Regions from separate parts of the Clostridium fermenticellae genome, predicted to be linked through region 2. Evidence: riboswitches for the same ligand, from Rfam matches in the RefSeq annotation. Region 2 holds a riboswitch; each other region holds the start of a gene.

Region 1 (5,320 bases), 490 kb from region 2:
TTGAAAATGGAGTATCATATATATATAAAGTTTCAAATGGAAAAGTTAAAAAAGTTTCAGTAGAGACAGGTTTGTCAAATGACAAATATGTAGAAGTAAAGTCAAATAATATATATGAGACTGATAATATAATAACAGAAGGGCAGCTATTCTTAAATGACAACCAAAAAGTGAAAATGGTCAATTAAAAAACAGCCGGGTATCTATTTTAGATATCCAGCTGTTCCTATATCATTGGGTTTATAAATGAAAGCTTAACTTAGAATTGTAAACCATATATAAAAAGCTGATTTATACTACATATTTAAGTATACATATGTAGTGGCTGAAGCTTCCAAGTAACACAAATATATGGAATATCTCATGAAAACCTAATACCTTTAAATTGAGTTTTGGCCATTTGCATGCGTATATGATCCCACCTACAGTGTAGAATATTCCACCTAATACAAGCCAAATCATACCTCTTAAATTTATAACCCTGGAAACGGGGGAAATGAATAATATTACAAACCAACCCATGGCTATATAAAATAAAGTTGATAGCCACCTTGGCATACTGAACCATATCATTTTAAATAGTACTCCAGCTGCAGCCATTGACCATATAGCTATAAATATAATCCAACGAAGTCTTCCAGTAAGTGTAATAAGGCATATTGGTGTATATGTTCCAGCGATAAGTATAAATATCATGGAATGATCAAGCCTTCTCAGAAACTTTAGCACTTTTTCTGTAGAATTTATAAGATGATATATTGAACTTGCTGTATATAGAAAAATTAGACTCATGCCGAATATTATTACTGCAGTCAATTTTAAATTACTTGAAGGATATGACATAAGAGTTTTTGCAATAAGTAAAATTAATCCGACCAATGATACTATTGCACCAAACAAATGAGTAAAACCATTTACAGGTTCCCTAAAAAATTTTTTCATTACTACTCCTCCCAATGTGTTCATAGTTATAAAATAAAACTATAAGTATATCTTTGACAATTTATCAAAAAATATTTCATTACAAAATTTGTTCATACAATTTCTTGTGGTTATTAAAACCACTTTATGATATATTTATATTATATAATTATTATATAATATATCAATTTAAATTATTAGCCAAAATACTGTTAAAATAAGTGTTTTTCGATAAATTACTTTTATTTATTTAATAATACTGCCAATTTAAAAATATAAAAACGAGATCATATAGTTATGGAAACTATATGATATAATGTAAATAATAAATGGAGTGGAGATAAATGGGAGATATTAAAAAAAACGTGCTTGAAAGTATAGAAGAGTTAAATTTGAATCAAGAAATAGAATTATCCGATATACCAAAATTAGATTTATATATGGATCAAGTAATAACTTTATTTGAGACTAGTTTAAGCGGAACTAAACGTAGTGAAGAAGATAAGCTTTTAACTAAAACGATGATCAATAATTATACCAAGGATAAAATACTTATGCCTATTAAAAATAAAAAGTATTCAAGAAATCATATAATAATGATGATATTTTTATATAATTTAAAGCAGATTTTATCTATAAATGATATAAAACTTTTGTTAAATAAAATAGTAGTAAATTCAAAAGAAGAGGAGAATATGAAGTTAGATTCCCTATATCAGGTATTTTTGAACATAAAAAAAGCAGATGAGGTTAGCCTTAAAGAAGAAATTGAAAACAAGGTAAATTCAATTTTGAAGGAATCAGAAAAACTCGACAGGTCAGATGATTATGAAAAGTTACTACTTGTAGTTTTAACACTTATAAATAATGCCAATATGCAGAGGAGAACAGCAGAAAAGATAATAGACAAATACTTCAAATAGTTATCAAAATTCAGTACTATAAATACTTTTAATAATTCTAAACCCAAAATTATAAAAAAGTATTTATAGTATCAAAAGTTGTATATCTAATCAAAGTATAAGTCAGGTTGCAGGTTAGAAACTCTATATATCATAGAAGAGTGGATTTTCTGATCCTGGCTTTATATACTAAAGTCTTAAGTCTTTTTATAGCCTCTTTTAAAGTATCATCTTTTTTTGCAAAATGGAAACGAATAAGATAATTTATATCCTCTTTAAAAAAACTAGATCCTGGTACCGGAGCAACTCCAATTTCTTTTATCATCCATTCGGAAAATTCAAGATCTGTTTCATTTTTTCTTTTCAAATCTGATATATCTACAAGTACATAATATGCACCTTGTGGTTTTATATACTTTAAGCCAGCTTCATCAAGTCCTTTAAGGAATAGATCTCTTTTTCCAGTATAAAGTTTGGTTAAATCTTCATAGTAACTGTCAGGTAAATTTAATCCAGCTACAATAGCCTCTTGAAGCGGTGCAGCGGCCCCTACAGTTAAGAAGTCATGTACTTTTCTAGCATTTTCAATTATATTGGCTGGTGCAATTATATAGCCAAGCCTCCAGCCAGTTATTGAATAAGTCTTTGAAAGTGAACTACAAGATAGAGTTCTCTTATACATATTAGGCAGGGAAGCAAAATATATATGCTTATATGGAGGCATTACTATGTGTTCATATACTTCATCTGTTATAACAAAAGTATCATATTCTTCAGCAAGATTTGCTATAAATTCGAGTTCCTCTAGGCTGAATACTTTTCCAATAGGATTTGAAGGATTGCATAAAATTAAAGTTTTTGGTTTTTGTTTAAAAGCATTTATTAATTCCTCCTTATTATATTTAAAAGCAGGAGGATAAAGTGGTACATAAATTGGTTCCGCATTACAGAGTATTGAATCCGATGCATAATTTTCATAAAAAGGTGAAAATACAATTACCTTGTCACCTGGATTACAAACAGTCATCATAGCTACCATCATTGCTTCTGTACTTCCACAAGTTACAACAATATCGGTGTTAGGATTTATATCAAGATTCATGAATTTTGATTGTTTTTTTGCAAGTGCTTCACGAAATTTCTGTGAGCCCCATGTAATCTCATATTGATGAGGACCTTCTTTTGTTACTTCTTTTAATCTGTCAGTTATTACAGAAGGAGGATCAAAATCAGGAAAACCTTGTGATAGATTTATTGCATTATATTGGTTTGCTATTCGAGTCATTTTTCTTATAACAGAGTCTGTAAAAAGGTTTAATTTTGTACTAAGTTGAGGCATATTATCCCGTCCTTTCAAAATATTAAAATAAAAAAACCTCTTAATAAAAGAGGTTTTAAAAACAATATTGCTGTGACCTCTCTTATCTATCAGCTCCTTGCTGCAGGAATTGGCACCAATATATCGCAAATGAGCGATACTGGTTGCCGGGCTTCATAGGGCCAGTCCCTCTGCCTCTCTTGATAAGAGTTCTTATTTAATTTAGGTAATATTATAGTTGATAAATAATATTTAGTCAAATTTATTTTCTTATAAAAAATTACATTTAAATGAAGGAAATTGATTAAATGTATAGAATAAGTTATTAATACAATTAAAGGAAGTGAAATTAAACGTATAGAATAAGTTATTAATACGATGTATGGGGGATGAATAAAATGGAAAAAAAGTCACCGAATACGGATGATTTAAAACACACAAAAAGAAGAAATTATGAAAAAAATAAAATAACAAGGCTTCAAAATATAATAAAAAAACAAAATGAAGTCATAAAGGAAACTTTAAACCATGATAAAATTAGAATTGAATTTTTCGCCAATCTGTCACATGAATTTAGGACACCTCTTAATTTAATATTTAATTCTCTGCAGTTATGTAATGTTATTATAAAAAGAGATAATTTAGATGAAAGTAAAAAACTAACTACATATATAAATATAATAAATCAAAATTGTTATAGACTTATAAGACTCACCAATAATATGATTGATATGACAAAGATAGATGCAGGATTTTCTGAACTTAATCTGGATAATTTTAATATAATTAATATAGTTGAAAATATAACATTATCAGTAGTGGAATATGTAAGAAATAAAGGAATAAATTTGACATTTGATACAAATGTAGAAGAAAAAATTATGGCATGTGATGCCGATAAAATAGAAAGAATAATATTAAATCTTATTTCAAATGCCATAAAATTCACTGAACAAGGAGGATATTTATACGTTACAGTAACAGATATGGGAAGGAATGTTAAAATATCTGTAAAAGATACAGGTACAGGTATTCCAAAAGAAAAATTAAATGGCATATTTAAAAGATTTGTTCAGGCAGGAAAACCATGCAAAAGTGATCAGGCAGGTAGTGGCATAGGATTATGTCTTGTGAAATCGTTTGTTGAAATGCATGGTGGAACTATAGATGTTAAAAGTCGTCTTGGGTGTGGAACAGAATTTATTATAGATTTACCAGTAAAGACTATTGAAAATAAAAAGACGGTTCATGATACTCAATTTAATTATGATGATAAAATAGATCGTATAAACATTGAGTTTTCAGATATTTATGTGTAGGTATCATATTTGAAACGTATTTTATAATCTTGAAAATATAAATTGTAAAATGTATAATGATACTAGAAAATAGTAATTGATTTTTGTAAAATGTTTAGAATTTAAGGGTAGGAATATTATGTAACTATCCTTATTTTTATTATAGAAGGTTGTGAAAGGAAATTTTAATATGGGAAAAACATTAGTTTTGGCAGAGAAACCGTCAGTTGGAAGAGAAATAGCAAGAGTATTAAAGTGTAGTAAAAAGGGAAATGGCTTTTTGGAAGGAGAAAAATATATAGTAACATGGGCACTCGGGCATCTTGTTACACTGGCAGATCCAGAAACCTATGATGATAAATACAAAACCTGGAGAATGGAAGATTTGCCGATGCTTCCAAAACATTTAAAACTTGTAGTTATAAAACAGACTGGCAAGCAATTTAATACAGTTAAAACTCAATTAAATAGAAAAGATGTAAATGGGGTAATTATAGCAACAGACGCCGGAAGAGAAGGTGAGCTCGTTGCAAGATGGATACTTGAGAAAGTAAAGGTTAATAAAAATGTAAAAAGGCTTTGGATATCATCTCAAACGGATAAAGCAATAAAAGAGGGATTTAGCAATTTAAAACCGGCATCGAAATATGATAATTTATATAGAGCGGCTGAGTCAAGAGCTGAGGCAGATTGGTTTGTAGGACTTAATGTTACAAGAGCGCTTACCTGCAAACATAATGCACAGTTATCAGCAGGAAGAGTTCAGACACCAACACTTGCTATGATTGTTCATAGAGAGGAGGAAATTAAAAATTTTAAACCTAAAAATTATTATAGTATAACTGGAAATACTAATAATGGATATACACTTCAGTGGCAAA
Region 2 (5,320 bases):
AAAATTTATGGATTTTACAAACCTGCCATCTTTGGTCATAATACGAGAATTTACACCAGTTACTAAATTTCTATAGTTATTTTCTGATCCATTATAATACATACATATCACTCCTTATGATTATAATATGTTTGCTTGAGAATAAGTGTAATAAATTTTATAATATTAATAATTAACAAGTTAGTGTATATAAAATTTTATGTATAGGAGAGGATTGTAGAATATGAAATTTGTAAATTATCTTTATCAGGGAAAAGAAAAACTTGGTGTAGTTTTAGAAAATAAAATTATATCATTGGATGATGTGTTTGAATTTATAAAGGAAACCTGTCCATTGAATATGCTTGAATTTATAGAAGGTTGTACAGATGAAAGGATTAAGAAGATTGAAGAAATAATTTCTAATAAAAATTTTAAAGGACTTAATTTGACAGAAGTTAAAATTGCTCCTCCAATACCATATCCTAAAAGGAATATCATGTGCCTTGGTAAAAATTATGAGGAACATGCAAAGGAAATAAGAATGACAAAGATAACAGATACTTTTATTCCAGATGCTCCAATTTACTTTACTAAAATTGCATCACCTGCAATAGGATATGATGATGAAATCAAGTTTTCTTATGATGTAACAAATCAAGTTGACTATGAGGCGGAACTAGCAATTATAATTGGAAAAGATGGAAGTAACATAAAAAGAGAAGAAGTAGAAGATTATATTTTTGGATATACAATATTAAATGATGTGTCGGCTAGGGATCTTCAGGGAACCCATAAACAGTGGTTTAAAGGAAAGAGCCTTGATACATTTTGTCCCATGGGACCATATATTGTGTATAAGGATGAAATTAAATTCCCGGTAGAATTAAATATAAAATGTACTATTAATGGACAAGTGAGACAAAATTCAAATACTAAAAATATGATATTTGATATACCATATATAGTAAGTGATTTATCAAAAGGAGTTACTTTAAAAGCAGGAGATATAATATCTACAGGTACACCAAGCGGAGTTGGAATGGGTTTTGAACCAGTAAAATTGCTCAAAGATGGAGATATAATAGATTGCTATATTGAAAAAATAGGTAATCTAGTTAATAAGGTAAAAGTTATATAAAGTTTTTAGTATTAAATGATAAATCTCCTTATGAAGTTTATGTATTAAGATTGTTTGTATTATAGGGTTTGTAATTCCAAGCTTAAATTATACTCCAGCTGACATTCCCAAAATTCGTCACCTAAAAAATTTTTAGTAAGTCTAAGCTTGCGTTCATAAAAGTTTAAGTAGATTTTATAAACTCGCTTTGCTCAAATATATAAAATCCACTAAGACTTTTAAGAACGCCTCGCTAATACTTACTACAAAATTTTTTAATGTGTCTAAATTTTAGAAATCCCGGCCTGCGCATAAGTTAAGATTGGAATTACAAACCCTATAACAAAGTATTTGGTGGAAATCCAATAGCAGTTTGTGTGATGGACAAATGGATTGATGATAAAATTATGTTAAAGGCTACTATGATTTATTCTTTAAATTACTAATTTCTAACTGTAAAAATCTAGCCGCCTAGAGTTATATCTTGATTATCATACCATTTTAATGCTTCGTATATGTGATCTGGTTTGAAGTCTGGCCACATATCATCAATTACATAAAAATCTGAATATACAGATTGTACTGGAAGGAAACCACTAAGCCTTCTTCTGCCTCCCCACCTTATTATTAAATCTACCCTGCTTATGTCATCGGATTTTAAATATTTAGTTAAATTTTTAGTGTTATCTTTTATATGTAATTTAATATTTGATAAGTCCCATTCCCAATCGTAGTTGACTAGAAAGTTTATTTTCATGGAACCTTTCCCAAATTTTTTTCTGTTTATGTATGGCAGAAGTTGTTCTGGAAACATAGGAGATTTGGTGTTACCAATTACAAGTAATGAGGCATCTTCTTTTGAAAGCATATTTACAGCTTCTATACAAGCTTTAGTGAATGATTTGGTTTGAACAGCAGGTCTTTTAGTGTTGTCAACTGTAAATCCGTAATAAGTAAGTTCTTTTACACCTAATTCTTTAAATATTTTAAATAATTGCATACCTGGTTCAAGTCCCCTTGAATAGCCTTCTTCTTTTTTTAATCCATTACTGATTGCCCATCTCCTGTTACCATCAGGTATGATGCCTATATGATTTGGAATTCTCACATATTTCACCTCCTTACACTTTTAATGTAATTATTGTCATAATAACAAATGTTTATACGCAATATATGTAACTCATGGATAATGCATACATCTCAAGTGGTTAATTTGAGCAAATTTTTTGTAAAAAAACTGTTGACAATATTCTAATGTGTAACTATAATAGTATTCATAACAAAACAAGTTAATATTGAAATTCACTTATCAAGAGCGGTGGAGGGACTGGCCCTATGAAACCCGGCAACCAGTATTATATTTTATAGTATAATGGTGCCAACTCCTGCGGCTACATTTGTAGCTGAGAGATGAGAAATATTAGGTTTATTTAAGCTGGAGATATTTCTTCAGCTTTTAATTTTGCATTTTTATATAAGGTATTTTTAAATAATTAATCTAGGGGGCATTTTAATGATAGAAATAAATGGTGTAAATAAAAGTTTCGGGAAAAATCAAGTTCTGAAAGATATAAGTTTGCATGTAAATAAAGGAGAAATATTTGGAATAATAGGACAAAGTGGTGCTGGTAAATCTACACTTTTGAGGTGCTTGAATGGACTTGAAAACTATGATAATGGAAGTGTAATGATAAATGATAAAGAAATAAAAGATATGGGATCAAAAGAAATAAGAGAGTTTAGAAAAAAGCTTGGAATGATATTTCAAAATTTCAACTTGCTAAATAGAAAGACAGTATATGAGAATGTAGCACTTCCAATGGAGGTATGGGGATATAACAAAAAAGAAATAGATAGAAAGGTTTTTAAGTTATTAGAAATTGTTGGACTTGAGGATAAGGCAAAAAGTAAGCCTAGAAATTTAAGTGGAGGACAAAAACAGAGAGTTGCAATAGCAAGGGCATTATCCCTAGATCCTGAAGTTTTATTGTGTGATGAAGCAACATCAGCATTAGATCCCAAAATCACAAAGTCGATACTTCAGCTTTTAAAACAGATAAATGATAAATTAAACATAACAATAGTAATAGTAACTCATCAAATGGAAGTAATTAAAGAAATTTGCCAGAGGGTTGCAATTATGGAAAATGGGCAAATAAAAGATGTGGGAAATGTAGAAGAATTATTCTTAAAGCCAAATAGCAATTTAAAGAACTTATTAGGTGAAGATAAAATTCTCCCTGAAACAGGAGTTAATATAAGAATATTCTTTCCTAAAGAGATCAGTAAGAGAAGTATAATAACATCTATGGCAAGAGAACTTGATATAGATATTTCAATAGTCTGGGGAAAACTTGAAAAATTCAGAAATGATGTACTTGGAAGTCTCGTAATAAATTTTGAAGAAGAATATAAAGATAAGATATGTGAATTCTTATCATCAAAAAATATAAAATGGGAGGTAGAACAAAATGGATTTAATTAATCAAGTATTATTACCGGCCTTTGGCGAAACATTATATATGGTATTTGTATCTACAATAATAGCAGTATTAATTGCATTTATTCCATCTATTGTACTTATAATAACTGATGAAAGAGGATTAAGGCCTAATAAAGCAGTAAATAAGATTTTAGGAGTTATAGTTAATATTTTAAGATCATTTCCATTTATTATATTAATGGTTGCTATATTGCCTTTCACAAAAGTTATTGTAGGTACAACTATTGGAACAACTGCCGCTATAGTACCAATGACAATAGCAGCAGCACCTTTTGCAACTAGAGTAATAGAGTCATCACTTAAGGAAGTAGATCCAGGAGTGATAGAAGCTGCAAAATCATTTGGGGCAAGTGATCTTCAAATTGTATTTAAGGTTATGATCAAGGAGTCTCTTCCATCAATTGTACTTGGCATAACGCTCACTATAATAAGTGTTATAGGTTGTTCAGCTATGGCTGGTGCTATAGGTGGAGGCGGCCTTGGAGATGTGGCCATAAAATATGGATATTATAGATTCCAAACGGATGTAATGATGTATACAGTAGTAATACTTATAGTATTAGTAGAAATTCTTCAGGGAATAGGAAATTTGTTGTATAGATACTTAATAAAATAGACATTTAAGGGGGAAGATAAAAATGAAAAAATTTCAAAAGATTGGTGCACTTGTGTTAACAGCATCATTATTAATTAGTGTTGTTGGCTGCAGCTCAAGCAGCAGTTCAAAGTCAACTGCATCTGATGACAAAAAAACAATAATTGTCGGTGATACACCAGTACCAGCAACAGAGGTTCTAAAAAAGATAGAACCAATATTAGCAAAGAAAGGATATAAACTGCAGATAAAGGAATTCACAGATTATGTAACTCCAAATACTGCACTTGCAAATAAGGAGATCGATGCAAATTTGTATCAGCACATACCTTATCTTGAAAATTTCAACAAACAAAAACATACTGATTTAACTTATACTGCAAAAGTTTTTATAGCACCTATGGCAGTTTACTCAAAAAAAGTAAAAAAGCTTGATGAATTAAGAAATGGTGCGGTAATCGCAGTACCAAATGATCCAACTAATGAAGCAAGGGCTCTTAAATTATTACAAAAAGCCGGGTTAATAAAACTTAAGGGTAATGATACTGTTACTAAAATAGATATAACTGAGAATAAGAAGAATATACAGATAAAGGAATTAGATGCTCCGCAGCTTCCAAGAGCGCTTAATGATGTAGATGCATCTGTTATAAATACAAATTATGCTCTTCAGGCAAATTTAAATCCTACTAAAAATTCTATATATACTGAAGATAAAACTTCATCTTATGTAAATATTCTTGCAGTTAGAAAAGAAGACAAAGATAAGCCTTATATAAAAGCATTGTCAGAGGCTTTAAATTCTCCTGAACTTAAAAAATTCATACAGGAAAAATACAAGGGAACATTGATTCCGACTTTCTAAAGAAGAAAATTCGTATTAAATCAGGGGCAAGTGAATTTAGTATGAATTATAAATAATAAAGGGGGCAAATATAAATGAAAAAAATATCAACAATTATTTTGACGTTTGTATTATTATTCAGTCTGGCTGGATGTGAAAATACAAGTTCAAATAATTCGGGTTCAAAAGATCAAAATAAGAAGACAATTGTAGTTGGTGGAACACCAGTACCTTCCGTAGAAGTTTTAAATCAGTTAAAACCTATTTTAAAGAAAAAAG
Region 3 (5,320 bases), 1.1 Mb from region 2:
GGTCCACTTTAATGAGTAGTTATTTTTTATCTGCATAACCTTGTCACCTACTCTAAATGTAATGTCTCTAAATTCTTTTTCTTTCTTCATTTTACTTTTTGCATTAAGTATTTCCTGAAGTTTTAAATTCAAATTATTTACTCCAAGAATTCCCTTTCTCATAGGGGACAGTACTTGAATATGTTTCATTTTATCCCATGTCTTATTAAAATTGGGAAGCCTTTTATCCACAAGTTGTATCAATGTATTTAATATGTTCTCCGGTTCACTGCATCTTATAAAATAAAAGTCCTTATCTTTTTTATTTAGTAAAGGCATCTCTCCATTATTAATCTTATGTGCATTCACAACTATTAAGCTTTCACGTGACTGTCTAAATATTTCTTTAAGTCTTACAATTTTTACACATTTACTTTCTATTAAATCTCTAAGAACATTACCCGGTCCAACTGATGGAAGCTGATCTGCGTCTCCAACTATTATTAATCTTGTGCCTATTGAAATTGCCTTCAGAAGATTGCTCATAAGTATTATATCTATCATTGAAGCTTCATCTATTATTAAAACATCACATTCTAAAGGTGTTCCTTCACCACGCGAATATAATGCATCGTCTTGATTTTCATTTATTCCCATCTCAAGTAATCTATGAATTGTCTTAGCTTCTCTTCCTGTCGCTTCACTCATCCTTTTCGCAGCTCTTCCAGTTGGAGCAGCCATAAATACTTTATAATTAATTTCTTCAAATATCTGAGCTATCGCATTTATAATGGTTGTTTTTCCCGTGCCTGGTCCACCTGTAATTATCTCTACTCCATTTTTAAAAGCACCATTTATAGCTTCTTTTTGAGAACTTGCAAATTCAACGCCATGATCTCTCTCAAACTTTTCTATTTCAACATTTACATCAATCTTGATATCCTCATATTTAGTCAATACTAAAGAAAGTATTTTTCTCGTAACATTCATTTCACAATAATAATATGGAAGAGTGAATGCACATATTCTCCCATTAGCATCTTCCAATTTTATCTTTCCATTTGCTGAATTCTCGTAGATATTTTCCTCAATTTCTTTTCTCGATACCCCCAAAAATTCTATAGACTTATTGACAAGTTGATCAAAGGGCATATAAGTATTACCCAATCCGCAAAAATTATTAATTATATAATTTACACCACTTTGTATTCTAAAAGGAGAATTTAATTGTATCCCGGTACTTCTTGCTATTTTATCAGCTGTTTTAAATCCTATCCCTGGTATCTTTTCAGTTAAAATATATGGATTTCCCTTGACTATTCGTATAGAATCATTTCCAAATTGTTTGTGTATTTTGACACACTGATTGACCTTGATCCCATAATTTTGGAAAAAAATTATAAGATTTCTAATTTCATTTTGTTTAGAATAGGAATTGCATATTAATTGTATTTTCTTCTCTCCTATCCCTTCTATTTCGCGAAGTTTTCCTATATCACTATCCAAAACTTCTAAAGTGTTTTCTCCGAACTTTTCAACAATCTTTCTTGCCGTTACCGGGCCTATACCTGATATAACCCCAGATGAAAGATATCTTTCAATACCAAGTTTAGAATCCGGGACAATTTGTTCACATGTCTCAACTTTAAACTGCCTTCCAAAGTGCGGATGAGTAATCCATTCTCCATTTAGTTTTAAACTCTCACCCTCTGTAATATATGGTATATATCCAACTATTGTGATACATCGACATTTAACTTTTTCTTTAAATTTTGCAACTACATATCCATCTTTGTTACTTTGAAAAAGTATGCTGTCAATATTACCTTGTAACTCCTGCATACAATCTCTCCTAAATGTATTATTTATTTATCAATAATTATATCATTAAATTATGTAAATATAATATATATTATTAAAGGATTTAGCCTAATAGATTTTCTATCAGACTAAATCCTCTTCAAACTCAAAAATTATATTAGATATATCTTCTTATCTGGGCAACTTTATCTAACTTTTCCCAAGGTAAATCTATATCAGTTCTTCCAAAATGACCATAAGCAGCAACTTGTTTATATATAGGTCTTCTCAAATTTAATTCTTTTATTATAGCTGCAGGTCTCAAATCAAATACCTTTTCAACTATATCAACAATTTTATCTTCTGGTATTTTTGATGTACCAAATGTATCAACAGTTATGGAAACTGGCTGTGCAACTCCTATTGCATATGCAAGCTGTATTTCCAGCTTATCAGCAACTCCGGCAGCAACCAAGTTTTTAGCTACCCATCTAGCTGCATAAGCAGCTGATCTATCGACTTTAGTTGGATCCTTTCCTGAAAAAGCACCACCGCCGTGTCTTCCATATCCACCATAAGTATCAACTATTATCTTTCTACCTGTAAGTCCTGAATCACCCTGCGGACCCCCAACTACAAATCTTCCAGTTGGATTTATAAAATACTTAGTATTGCAATCTAAAAATTCAGGTGATATAACAGGCTTTATAACTTTCTCTATAATATCTTTTTCTATCTGATCATGTGAAACATCAGGATCATGTTGAGCTGATACAACTATTGTATCTATTCTAACAGGCTTATCATCATCATATTCAACAGTAACCTGTGTTTTTCCATCTGGTCGCAAATAATTTAAAATACCATTTTTTCTAACTTCAGCTAACTTTCTTGAAAGCTTATGAGCCAAAGAAATGGGCATTGGCATATATTCTGGAGTCTCATTTGTTGCAAACCCAAACATCATTCCCTGATCTCCAGCTCCTATAGCCTCTATTTTATCCATTTTACCCTTTTTAGCTTCCAATGATTCATCAACGCCAAGTGCTATATCTGATGACTGTTCATCAATCGATGTTATTACAGAGCATGTTGAACAGTCAAATCCAAATTTTGCCCTAGTGTATCCTATCTCTTTTACAGTTTTTCTTACAACCTTTGGAATATCTATATAACAATCAGTTGATATTTCCCCCATTACTAAAATCATCCCCGTAGTTGTCGCTGTTTCACAAGCAACTCTACCATTAGGGTCCTTTTCCAATATAGCATCGAGAATAGCATCTGAAATTTGATCACACATTTTATCTGGATGTCCTTCTGTAACTGATTCAGATGTAAATAGTCTTTTCATTTTAAATCATCCCTCCAATTTCATAGAAAATAAAAAACCTCTTCAATAAGAAGAGGTTAAATTACTTAACAACTCTCTTATCTTGCAGATTTATAATACTGCAGGAATTGGCACCTTAGCCTATACGCTGGTTGCCGGGTTTCATCGGGCCATTTCCCTCCGCCTCTCTTGATAAGAGTTAAATATTTAATGATTATACAAAAATAAAACACATTTAGTGTCTTTATGGTGGAGGAAGATGGATTCGAACCATCGAAGTCGAATGACAACAGATTTACAGTCTGCCCCCTTTGGCCGCTCGGGAATTCCTCCATAATTAACAATACAATATCTTTTTGTACTATTCTTTAATAAAAACAATAGTGGTGGGCACAACAGGGCTCGAACCTGTGACCCTCTGCTTGTAAGGCAGATGCTCTCCCAGCTGAGCTATGCGCCCTAGTTCTATGGTGGAGGAAGATGGATTCGAACCATCGAAGTCGAATGACAACAGATTTACAGTCTGCCCCCTTTGGCCGCTCGGGAATTCCTCCACATATGGTGCTGGCAGAAGGCTTCGAACCCTCGACCTACTGATTACAAGTCAGTTGCTCTACCAACTGAGCTATGCCAGCATATAAACCATTTAAACTATTCAATTTCACTAACGTCAACAACAAACAGTATACTCTGTTGTGATTTCAAATTCAACTGTGTATTGTCCTATTTATTTGATAATATATTATAATTTCTCTACCTTACGTTAATTTACTCTATATTGCATATATGTACCTCAAATTACATATTTAATTTTTCATATATATTCTTAATTTCCTCATAATCGCTATCAGATAATCTTTGTTTTAATAATTTTACAGCTTCTATATTATCACTAATTTTACTACTATTAATCAATTTCCTGGCTTTCTCATAGTCAATTGCTGATAATTTATCGGATATTGCAAGCAATTTTTCTTTGTCAATATTAGTTAATTTCTGTTGTACCTTTGAATGTGAAATAGACTTACTGCTCTCATTATTATTTGATAACTGATTTGCTGAAAGGTCACTTACATCTGACAAATTTGCTATATTGATATTCTTAGTATTCTCTTTAAAAAACTCCTTCTTATCACTTTCAAGTTTTTGTCCTAATTCATCCAATTTACCTTTTTTAAAATCATCACCCATTTTTAAAAAAGATGTATCCGTAAAGAGGTATGAATATTTTTGCATTTTATTACCTTCATCATCTTTCTGTTTGTGATGATTATAATAAAATACTTTAATTCTATTACTTATAAAATTATTATTGATATCTATCTTTGGTGTATGTCTTATTATAAACACAGATATTATAGTACACAAAATTATAATCAATGATAATATCTTTTTATTCATATTAATCCCTCCGTGTCATTTACACATTATCGTCATATAAATATTTTTTATTCAATATTTATAATATTTAAACTGTTAAAATCATATAAATAAGTGATGAATTATCTATCAGGAGGTATGTTTGTGAATGAAGTGAGATCTAGTTACAAAAATCCATTATGTTATTACAAAATAGCCGACTTTCTAAAAGATTATATAAACAAAAATTCAATAATAGTATGTGTTGGAACTGATAAATGTATAGGCGACTGCTTAGGTCCACTAGTCGGCACATTATTAAAATTTAGTTCTTTCCCTTTACCTGTATATGGTACCATTGAAAAACCTATACATGCTCTAAACATTCAAAAAAAGCTTAGTAAAATCAAATCCCTTCATCCCTACAATAACATAATAGGTATTGATGCATGCCTTGGTGATGAATCAAGCATGGGAGAAATTCAAGCTCGTGATTATCCTATTCATCCCGGAAAAGGCATAGGAAAAACTCTACCAGAAATTGGAGACGCATCAATTATAGGAATAGTTGGTTCTAATTACAATACTAAAATATTCAACAATAATACTATACGCCTAAACTTAGTTCTAAATATAGCTAAAGAGATATATCATTCTGTTATACACTCATACTATCTTTACGATAATACTAAATCCTCATTATAAAAAAAGTAAAATTCTTATATAAGAATTTTACTTTTCTTTTAATCTATTAGAGTTATATCGTCACCTATAAATGTAACTTCCATCTTATCTAAATATTCCAGCACCTTCCCAGTTCCCAAAGCCACACAAGATACGGCTTCTTCT

Evidence for each region. A riboswitch is a leader RNA that binds a small molecule or an ion and turns the genes downstream of it on or off. The one in region 2 is predicted to bind S-adenosylmethionine.
Region 1: it holds a riboswitch for S-adenosylmethionine, as region 2 does, so the genes downstream of both, D4Z93_RS08385 (pyridoxal phosphate-dependent aminotransferase) here and D4Z93_RS06340 (methionine ABC transporter ATP-binding protein) in region 2, are expected to answer to the same signal.
Region 3: it holds a riboswitch for S-adenosylmethionine, as region 2 does, so the genes downstream of both, metK (methionine adenosyltransferase) here and D4Z93_RS06340 (methionine ABC transporter ATP-binding protein) in region 2, are expected to answer to the same signal.

Annotation. Positions count from the first base shown of each region.
Region 1 is NZ_CP032416.1:1,804,555-1,809,874, reverse strand. Features, by position in the region: gene D4Z93_RS08400 (efflux RND transporter periplasmic adaptor subunit) at 1-188, shown strand, start outside; gene trhA (PAQR family membrane homeostasis protein TrhA) at 292-942, opposite strand; gene D4Z93_RS08390 (DUF1836 domain-containing protein) at 1,266-1,844, shown strand; gene D4Z93_RS08385 (pyridoxal phosphate-dependent aminotransferase) at 1,975-3,162, opposite strand; SAM riboswitch class I at 3,242-3,351, opposite strand; gene D4Z93_RS08380 (sensor histidine kinase) at 3,540-4,460, shown strand; gene D4Z93_RS08375 (DNA topoisomerase III) at 4,630-5,320, shown strand, end outside.
Region 2 is NZ_CP032416.1:1,313,699-1,319,018, forward strand. Features, by position in the region: gene D4Z93_RS06325 (aminotransferase class V-fold PLP-dependent enzyme) at 1-102, opposite strand, end outside; gene D4Z93_RS06330 (fumarylacetoacetate hydrolase family protein) at 224-1,120, shown strand; gene D4Z93_RS06335 (undecaprenyl diphosphate synthase family protein) at 1,563-2,207, opposite strand; SAM riboswitch class I at 2,403-2,516, shown strand; gene D4Z93_RS06340 (methionine ABC transporter ATP-binding protein) at 2,613-3,584, shown strand; gene D4Z93_RS06345 (methionine ABC transporter permease) at 3,571-4,218, shown strand; gene D4Z93_RS06350 (MetQ/NlpA family ABC transporter substrate-binding protein) at 4,241-5,062, shown strand; gene D4Z93_RS06355 (MetQ/NlpA family ABC transporter substrate-binding protein) at 5,137-5,320, shown strand, end outside.
Region 3 is NZ_CP032416.1:205,527-210,846, reverse strand. Features, by position in the region: gene recD2 (SF1B family DNA helicase RecD2) at 1-1,821, opposite strand, end outside; gene metK (methionine adenosyltransferase) at 1,958-3,133, opposite strand; SAM riboswitch class I at 3,208-3,311, opposite strand; tRNA gene D4Z93_RS01020 (tRNA-Tyr) at 3,360-3,445, opposite strand; tRNA gene D4Z93_RS01015 (tRNA-Val) at 3,497-3,572, opposite strand; tRNA gene D4Z93_RS01010 (tRNA-Tyr) at 3,581-3,666, opposite strand; tRNA gene D4Z93_RS01005 (tRNA-Thr) at 3,672-3,747, opposite strand; gene D4Z93_RS01000 (hypothetical protein) at 3,911-4,513, opposite strand; gene yyaC (spore protease YyaC) at 4,637-5,176, shown strand; gene mreB (rod shape-determining protein) at 5,215-5,320, opposite strand, start outside.